Regions from separate parts of the Dorea amylophila genome, predicted to be linked through region 1. Evidence: predicted binding sites of a transcription regulator. Region 1 holds the regulator's gene; the other holds the start of a gene.
What was found. The regulator Rex, encoded in region 1, represses fermentation and respiration genes when NADH is low (regulators of the CRP and FNR family bind a similar motif). The targets are predictions, from matches to a motif close to ATTGTTAANTANTTAACAAT.
Positions count from the first base shown of each region.

Region 2: a site for Rex is predicted at 3,070-3,089, ahead of OCV72_RS10940 (acyl-CoA carboxylase subunit beta). Genes of this name have one in related genera too.

Region 1 covers NZ_JAOQJW010000025.1:44,860-49,973, reverse strand. The annotation lists gene alr (alanine racemase) at 1-1,009, opposite strand, end outside; gene OCV72_RS14235 (NAD(P)H-hydrate dehydratase) at 1,012-2,529, opposite strand; gene OCV72_RS14230 (redox-sensing transcriptional repressor Rex) at 2,624-3,265, opposite strand; gene OCV72_RS14225 (ABC-F family ATP-binding cassette domain-containing protein) at 3,431-5,114, shown strand, end outside.
Region 2 covers NZ_JAOQJW010000016.1:32,543-37,656, forward strand. The annotation lists gene OCV72_RS10925 (sodium ion-translocating decarboxylase subunit beta) at 1-260, opposite strand, end outside; gene OCV72_RS10930 (biotin/lipoyl-containing protein) at 305-679, opposite strand; gene OCV72_RS10935 (OadG family transporter subunit) at 701-1,444, opposite strand; gene OCV72_RS10940 (acyl-CoA carboxylase subunit beta) at 1,501-2,940, opposite strand; gene OCV72_RS10945 (hypothetical protein) at 3,175-3,786, opposite strand; gene OCV72_RS10950 (peptide MFS transporter) at 4,177-5,114, shown strand, end outside.

The DNA.
Region 1 (5,114 bases):
TGACAACCTTATCTCCGAATTCTACATCTTCAATTGCCGTTACATCAACCATGAACTGATCCATGCATACACGACCGATGATCGGTGCTTTTTGTCCGTGGATCAGGACGTAGCCTTTATTGGACAGACTTCTTGGATACCCGTCTCCGTATCCGACCGGAATCGTCGCCACCTTTGTCGGACGTGTTGTGATATAAGTTCCTCCATAACTTACCGGCTTTCCTTCCGTCAGCCATTTTACATGTGCAACATGGCTGATCAGTTCCATTGCAGGTTTTAATGGTACTTTATCTTTTTCCACCTCATCGGACGGATACATTCCATATGTTGTAATTCCCGCACGCACAATATCCATATTGGCTTCTTCCAGATCAATGATGCCGGCACTGTTGGAACAATGATAATACGTGAATGTAACGTTACGCTTTTTCAATTCCTCTTTCATCCAGAGGTATTTCTCCAACTGTTCTTTTGTAAATGTCTTATCTTCTTCATCGGATTTGGCAAAATGCGTGAACATACCTTCCATTACCAGATTCGGCAGCTTGCTGATTCTGGCGATCTCATCTGCATTTTCCTTCGTAATCTGGAAACCAAGTCTTGCCATTCCTGTATCAAGCTTAATATGGACATAGACGTTACATCCCATAGCTTCGGCAAGCTCAGATACTTCTTTTGCCATCTCATAGCTGTAAACGGTCATACGTATCTCGTTACGGATCATTACATCCCACTGATCAGGGAAAATGCATCCCAGTACCAGTACTGGCTTTTTCAGGCATGCATCCTTGATCAGTATCGCCTCGTCCAATGTGGCAACGGCATATCCCCAGATGTAATCCATCGGCTCCAAAAGTTTTGCGATCTGGACAGCCCCGTGCCCATAACCATCCATTTTGATGACTGCCATCATCTGGGTATTCTTATGAATATTTTTTTTCATCATTTCTATATTATATTCAACCGCATCTAAATTGACTCTGGCTAAAACTCTTGTATATTGCTTCACTGTTATTCTTCCTCCAGTTTCATTAATGCTTTACTGATATATTCTATCAGATCTCTCGCCATTACACTATATACGCCTTTTTCAAATTTTGCAAGGTCACCGGACAATCCATGTATATATGTGCCTAATTCTGCAGCATCTTCCGCTTCTTTTTCCTGCACCATCCATCCGGAGATCACGCCGGCGAGAACATCTCCCGATCCGGCTTTTGCCATCGCACTGTTCCCGGTAAGGTTCATACGTATACCTTTCTCTTCGCTTGCGATCAGAGTTCTCGAATCTTTCAGTACACAGGTAATCCGGTATCTTGAAATAAAATCTTTCAGGATCTGGATCCTGTCTGCTTTCAGTTCCTCTACAGGAGTGCCTGTAAGTCTTGACATTTCTTTCATATGCGGTGTGATCACAAATCTGCGCTCGGCCATCTGATTCAGATAATTTTTATTTTCTGCAAGAAGATTCAGTCCGTCTGCATCGATCAGACACGGTACTTTTACATATTCAATCACAGTTTTTAATATTTTTTCGGAAAGCCTGCTCATTCCAAGGCCCGAACCGATACATACGCTATCTGCCCATGTAAGAAGTGATAACAGTTCTTCTTTATTATATTCCTCATATGTTGTGACAATTGCTTCCGGAAGGAGTGTCTGTAAGATTTCCCGATTATCTGAGGAAGTGTATATTCTCACCAGTCCTGCTCCTGTCATGTAAGCGGCATGCGCATTCAGATAAGCGGCCCCGGCCATTCCTTTGCTTCCGGCTATCACGAGGAGTCTTCCGTACGTGCCTTTATTTGAATCTTCCGGTCTGTCCGGCAGCATCTTCCGATAGATATCTTTTCCGGCTGTCCGGACTATTTCCTGATCCTCACAGATAGAATCTGTAGAAATGCCGATATCCGGCACGATAACCCTGCCGGCCATAGTTCTGCCCTGTGACAGTTCCAGACCAATCTTTTTTAACTGGAATGTCACTGTATAGTCCGCTTTGAAAGCGCAGCCCAGGATACAGCCTGTTGTGGCAGAAAGTCCGGACGGGATATCTACCGCAAATTTTGTTCCCCTCATCCGGTTCATCTGTTCGATCACCTGACGATATCTGCCCTCTACTTTACGACTCAACCCCACTCCAAAGACAGCATCTATGACCACACTATAGGAGTCTTCCTGCGGCATTCCATAAGTAATCTTCCCGCCGCATTCCTGTAAGCGGTGCATCTGTTCCTGTGTTTCCTCGGTATAATGTTCCGGGTTTCCCACACAAAATGTCTCTACGGAGTATCTGTTATTTTGTAAAATGCGGGCAATTGCGAAACCGTCCCCTCCATTATTACCCGAACCACAGACAACACAGACATGCGAAAGATCAACCTTTTCATCTTCTAATACCTGTACACACGCCTGCGCCGCATGTTCCATCAATTCCAGGGAAGGAACCCCTAATTTTTGAATTGTATACTGATCTGCTGCTTTCATCTGTGCTGCATTCACCCAAAGCTGCATCCAATCATCTCCCATCAAGTCCTGCTTTATACTTACCGCAACAAAAGAACGTGTAAAAATATGTCCATCTTCCGGACTACTCCTACACGCCTTTTTCTTTTATAATAATTTACTTATGATCCTCTTTGTAACGACTGATATTGTATGACAGCTGCATCAGGCTTTCTGACAGATGTACATTCTCGACAACAATATTATCTGGAAGATTCAGATCTGTGTGCGCAAAGTTCCAAATTGCACGCACTCCGTTATCAACCAGCATATTCGCCACTTCAATTGCTTTCTCTTTTGGAATCGTCAGCACTGCAATATCAATATTATTGTTCTGTACAAATGCTTTCAGGTCATCCATCATGCGGATCGGTACGCCTCGGATAGAGACACCCTGAAGTCTTGGATTTACATCAAAGATTCCCTTCAGGATAAATCCACGGTTCTCAAAAGCTGCATAATTTGCCAGTGCCTGTCCAAGATTACCGGCACCGATGATAATGATATTATGATCTTCTTCCAATCCTAAAATTTTTCCGATCTCTGTATATAAATACTTTACGTTATAACCATATCCCTGCTGGCCGAATCCGCCAAAGTTATTCAGATCCTGACGAATCTGTGATGCAGTCACCTTCATACGCTTACTCAGATCGTTCGAAGATATACGCTCTACACCATTTTCCAGCAGTTCACCCAAATATCTGTAATACCTCGGCAATCTACGAATGACTGCACGAGAAATCTCTCTTTCTTCCACTATATTCACCCTTCCAATCATAGTCTGAAATAATTATATAAAATTGAAAGATTATTGTCAAACTATTGTTGAATTTTATACAATTTCCGTTATAATAAAATAGCATGTGCAAATGCATTTTACGAATACGAATGTATCAATTATCCACAACGCAGGAGGAAATATATGATATTAGCATGTCACGGGATCCAGAAATCTTTCGGTGAACACCTCATCGTCAGAGATGGATCCTTCCATATAGAAGATCACGAAAAAGCAGCTCTTGTCGGACCGAACGGTGCCGGTAAGTCTACTCTGCTCAAAATGATTGTAGGCGAATCAGCCCCGGATGACGGCAACGTCATTCTGACAAAAGGTAAGACGCTTGGCTATCTTGCCCAGCATCAGGAGATGCAAAGCGGTAATACGATCTATGAAGAAGTCCGCACCGCAAAGGCCGATATAATCGCTATGGAGCGCCGTATCCGCGAGATTGAGATGGAACTTAAGCATCTCTCCGGTGACGCTCTGAACGACCGTCTGGAAACTTACAATCGCCTTATGGCCACTTTTGAACGTGAGAATGGCTATTCTTGCGAAAGTGAGATTACCGGTGTGTTAAAAGGACTTGGATTTACGGAAAATGATTTCACCAAACCGGTCGACACTCTCTCCGGAGGACAGAAAACCCGTGTATCTCTTGGCAAGCTTCTGTTAACGAAACCAGACATTTTGCTTCTTGATGAGCCAACCAACCATCTGGATCTGAATTCCATTGCATGGCTTGAAACCTATCTTCTAAACTACCAGGGAGCTGTGCTGATCGTGTCTCACGACCGTTATTTTTTGAACAAAGTTGTCACGAAAGTTCTTGAAATCGAGCTTGGAGAACTTCGTACTTATATGGGAAACTACAGTGACTATGCAGCAAAGAAGCAGCAGCTTCGCGACATACGCCTGAAGGAGTATCTTAACCAGCAGCAGGAAATCAAGCATCAGGAGGCAGTTATCGAAAAGCTTCGTTCTTTCAACCGTGAAAAATCCATCAAACGTGCCGAAAGCCGTGAAAAGATGTTGGAAAAGATGCAGACTATCGAAAAACCGATAGAAGTTAATACAGATATACATCTGAAACTGGAACCATCCTGTGTAAGCGGCAATGATGTCCTGACTGTTGAACATTTAAGCAAATCTTTCCCCGGACAGGAGCTTTTTACAGACGTTAATCTTGAGATCAAACGAGGTGAACATGTTGCAGTAATCGGTGATAACGGGACAGGAAAGACTACGCTTCTTAAGATTTTAAACCGTGTGGTATCTGCCGATTCCGGTACTTATACACTTGGCTCCAATGTTAAGATCGGCTACTACGATCAGGAACATCATGTCCTTCATATGGAGAAAACAATTTTTGACGAGATTTCCGATGATTATCCGACTCTTACGAATACGGAAATCCGGAATGTGCTTGCAGCATTTCTTTTTACCGGTGATGATGTCTTCAAACAGATCAGTTCTTTGAGCGGTGGGGAACGCGGACGTGTATCTCTTGCGAAACTGATGCTCTCTGAAGCAAATTTCCTGATCCTCGACGAGCCGACCAACCATTTGGACATCGCATCCAAAGAAATCCTTGAGAATGCTTTGAATGATTATACCGGCACCGTACTTTATGTCTCTCATGACCGTTATTTCATCAATCAGACCGCTTCACGGATTCTAGATCTTGTCAATCATACATTTGTAAATTATATCGGAAATTATGACTATTATCTGGAGAAAAAAGAAGAACTCACTACCGCATATGCCGGAGCAGCTTCTACATCTTCATCCGTTTCAGATAACAGTACAGACAAGAATGTATCCGAGT
Region 2 (5,114 bases), on a different contig from region 1:
TCATCCAGTTTATAGAAGTAGTAAAGCAGTCCGCCTGTTCCATTTGCCGCATCTTCTGCATGAAGCATGATGTCCGGATAAATGTTAACCAGTAACATACCGAATGCGATTGGAACAAGAAGCAGAGGCTCGAATCCGTGTCTGATTGCAAGATAAAGGAAAACACATGCAACCGCGATCATGACTACATTGCCCCATGTAAGACTGAAAAACGCCGTCTGATGCACGAGGTTTCCTAATGTTGTCGTTATATATTCCATTTTTTAACCTCCAGTCGTGTTAGATAAACACCATATAAATGATGTTAGTTCAATGTAGCAAGAACAGCGCCTGAATCAATTGCATCGCCTACTGCTACATCAATGCTTGCAACGGTTCCGTCTTCCGGTGCTACAACTGGAATCTCCATCTTCATAGCCTCGATGATGACAACTGCATCACCTTTCTTTACAGCCTGACCTACATTTGCTTCGATCTTGAATACTTTTCCGGCTGCTCCGGCTTTTACTTCGATGGATCCTGCTCCACCTGCAGGTGCTGCCTTTGGTGCTGCTGGTGCTGCCGCAGGAGCTGCCTTCGGTGCTGCTGCAGGTCTTGCAACTGGTGCTGCACCTGCTCCGTTTTCTTCTACTGTTACATCATATACATTGCCATTCACTGTGATTGTATAATTTTTCATTGAATTCATCCTCCTAATTAATTATGCGTGCCACTTATTTGATGGACGACGCTTGATGCTTCTTACTACGAAGCCGTCTGTGCTTCCACCGGCTTCTGCTTCATAAGCAGCGATCGCTGCGGAAATAACTGCTGCCAGTTCATCATCATTCGATGCTTCTTCTACTACAGGTGCTGCAACTGCTGCCGGAGCCGGAGCTGCTTCCTGTGTGCTTTCTGCTTTTCCTTTGTTCTTGAATTTTTCTTCAAGTGCAGGAATGTATTTGAACAGGGAGATCAGAATTGAGATAAAGATCAGGATTACGAATACGGTACCCATTCCAAGGATTGTATTCAGTCCTGCTTTTTCCATGATCTCACCGATGCTGTAATGTGCATCGATCGTTGTACTGTCCAGATAAAGGTCCTCATCAAAAACAAATGTAATGTCTGCATCACGGTCTTTGAATTTTGCACTGGTCGTTACTTTCAGTTCATCAGAGGATGGTTCGAATTTGTAATCACCGTGGCTTACATATTCCCCACACTCTTTTGTTCCCTGCTGCCATGCATCCAGAGCTGCAAGGAAACTATCTTTTGTAAATGGAACACCCGCCTGGTTCAGCTGGGACTCGATCTGAAAATCTGTCATCTTGTTCCACTGTTCGATAGTATCTGCATCTGCACTGTTGCAATACTCGATCAGAAAATCTGTTGCCTGTGTGATCGTTGATTTATCATACTGAAGATTTTCTTTCTTACTTCCGCAAGCGGTAAAGCAGAGCATTGCGACAAGCACACAAAGTAATACGCTTAATTTTTTCTTCACTTTGCCTCACCTCTCTAAACCGTACCGTGTTTCTTTACCGGACGATCCTCTCTTTTTGTGAATAACATCTCGAATGCGCCGATCACATATTTTCTTGTATCTGCTGCTTCGATGATTGTATCCACATATCCTCTTTTCGCTGCTGATAATGGGCTTGACTGCAGATTCTTATATTCTGCTGCTTTTTCTCTGATTGTTGCTGCATCAGCGTCTGCATACATGATCTTGGCTGCCTGGTTTGCGTCCATCATTCCAATCTCTGCTTCCGGCCATGCATATACCATATCTGCTCCGACTGCTTTGCTGTTCATTGTCACATACGCACTTCCGAATGCTTTACCGATTACAACATTTACCTTCGGTACTGTTGCATCTGCAAATGCATAAGTAAGTTTTGCTGCTGATTTTGCAATACGTTTCTCATCGTATTCGCTTGCTGTAAATCCGCTTACATTTGTAAGTGTCAGTACAGGGATGTTGAATGCATCACAGAACTGTACGAATTCTGCAGCCTTTTCAGCTCCGTCAGCAGAAAGTGAGCCGTCAAATTCAGCCTCCACTTCAGCTTCTTCGTTATATACTTTTGAACGGTTTGCAACTGCACCTACAGTCATACCATTCAGTTTGATGAATCCTGCCACCATATCTTTTGCATATGCTTTCTTCACTTCGCAGAAGATGTTGTCATCAGAGATCATTGTAAGAGCGATCGCTGTGTCTTCTTTTGCATTAGCAAGGTCTGCACATACACGGTTCAGATCATCGTTACATTCTTCATAAGAAGAATCCTCTTCGTTGTTGCTCGGTAACATGCATACGAGAGAACGGATATCTGCAAGAATCTCTTCTTCAGATCCGATTCCGTCTACAAGACCGGTTGTCTCACTCTGGAATTTTGCGGAAGATGTATCACATTTAGAAATGTCATTTCCCGGAATTGCATTTGGAGTATTGGTAAATAATTTACCATTCTTTGTCTCCATGAATGTGAAATCTGTCAGAGCAGGTACGATAGAAAGTCCACCTCCACATGTTCCGAAGATTGCTGTGATCTGAGGGATCACTCCGGAAGCCATTGACTGTTTCTGATAAAGTTTTCCAAATGCCTCTAAAGCATCTGTAGCTTCCTGCAGTCTGAATCCGGCGCAGTCAACCAATCCGATGACCGGTGCTCCCATCTTCATTGCCATATCGTAGATATTAGAAATCTTCTTTGCATGCATCTCACCGATCGCACCATTTAAAACAGTAGCGTCCTGGCTGTATACGTATACCAGATTTCCATCGATCACTCCATATCCGGTGATAACACCGTCTGCTGGAGTTTCTTTTTCCTGCATGTTAAAATCAGTTGTTCTTGCTGTTACAGCTCCACCGATCTCAACAAAACTGCCCGCATCAAGTAAACTGTTGATTCTCTTACCTGCTGCATTGTCTGCTGCCATGTTGCCCATAGTCTAGCCCTCCATTTTCATTATTTTAAATTGGGTTTTTCCTGATTCTTGTATCAAAAGTAAAACCAAATTTTTTCCAATTATATTATACTGTTTTTGACACTTTAGCGCAATACCTTTATATTGTTTTTTGTTAAATACTTGACGAGTCGTATAAATCCTGTATATAAAAAAGCCATGTGTCCCCGTACTTCTTCCGTACGCACATAGCCTTTTCATCTGCAGCATTCTGTTCTAAAACTTCTTCACTTTTTTTCTCTTCATATTCCTGCATCTTTCCAGAAGAAATTCTGCCAGTTCGTCCGTATTGTTTCCTTCCAGTGCAGTCTTTGGAAATCCGATCATCGCTCTTGCCGATCCGACCGTCTCGGGATCTGCCTTCACAACTACACCGAATGCCTCTTTCGTCTCCAGGATCTTGGTAACATCTTTGTACGAAAATGATCTTGTCTTTTTCGCAGTTACACTGTCAAAGTGATCATCAAAAAAGTGGATTTCGGAACTCACCGGTCCACCGTTCAATCTGCATCGTCTGTCAAACTGCTCTTCTGCATCCCCGACCGCCGTTGTCGATAACACCTTTCTCCAGATTGTTCTGTTCAGTATCACTGCCGCAACAAATGCCAGTGCCCAGACTACAATATACTTAATGACAAAAAAAGTCATTCCTCCCGGCGTACCGCCTCCCGGGTTTCCATATTTGCACATAAAATAGAACACAAGCGGTCCCATCACCGTCACTATAAACTTAATCGTAATATCACTGCTGTCCACACGGAAAAGTTCACAGATCTGTTTCAGCGTGTTCTTTGACTCCTTATAAGCCACACGGTAATAATTTGCCATATCATTTTCCCCTTTACAAAATCTGTGTCTTATTATATCCTTATATAGTTGATTATTCAAGAATATCCTTTATATTATTTGTAAATAATCTATAAACTCTTCTATGTATTCTATCTATGTAGTTTCTCCATAAGCGATCCTGTTTATTTTTGATTTCTATTATCATTTAGTGATTTTGGCTTACATTTTCCGGCTATATATGGTCGTTTTATTACATTTCAACATACATATTCCTAACAAAGCATAAAAAACCTTAACTTTTTCTTAAACAATTAGTTGTACTTTAATCTAGTTTGTGATAAGATTAACTGCGTTGAGAGTTTTAATCATAAGGGGGGTTCCTCGTATTATTAAAACCAAAGAAAAATTTCATATTGGAGGGTGAATCTCATGGAGAACACTAAGAAAAAATTTCCATTTGGTTTCTATGTGTGCTGTCTGACTTTCTCTTTTGAAAGACTTGCATACTACGCTGCTAAATGGGGGCTTGCGATTTTCATCGCAGCCAAAGCAGTAAACGGTGGTCTTGGACTTGATCAATCCGTAGGTGCTGCAATGAGTTCTAACCTTGTAGCGTTCACTTATATCACACCTATCATCGGTGGATATATCGCTGACCGCTGGATTAGTCCTCGTATCCTCGTACCAATTGGAGAGATCATGATGGGTCTTGGATATCTGTGTGCCTGGAAAGCAAACGGAGTCGGAATGTTATGGGCAATGATCATTCTCGTTTCTATCGGAACTGGTTTCTTCAAAGGAAACGTATCTGGTATCAACGGACGTCTCTTCCCATTAGCTGATCAGGACGAACTCGACACTGTATTCAACTTACAGTACATGTTCGTTAACATCGGTTCTTTCTGCGGAACTACTTTCCTTTCACTTGTTGGAAAGAGCGCTGGATACCGTACTATGTTCCTGGTTTGTGCAATCTTCCTGTTCATCGACTGCGTATGGTGGTTCGTTGGAATGAAGTCCTTCGGCGAAGCCGGAAAGAAACCATTCCTTGTTGACAACCGTACAGAAAATGTTGACAAAGCCGACAAAGAGAAAGACAATGCACCTCTTACCAAACTTGAGAAAAACCGTGTGATTGCTATCTGCATCGTAACACTCTTCTCTGGTATTTTCTGGCTGATCTGGTACATGGCTTACATGCCTGTTTACTATGAATTCGGTCCAGTATCAGAAGCAGGACGTGGATGGGCTAACTGGAACATTGGTTCCTTCGAGATGCCTACTGCATGGTTTGACTCAATGAACGGACTTCTTTGTATCATCCTTTGTCCTGTATTCGCAGGAATCTGGGCTAAGATGAGACAGCG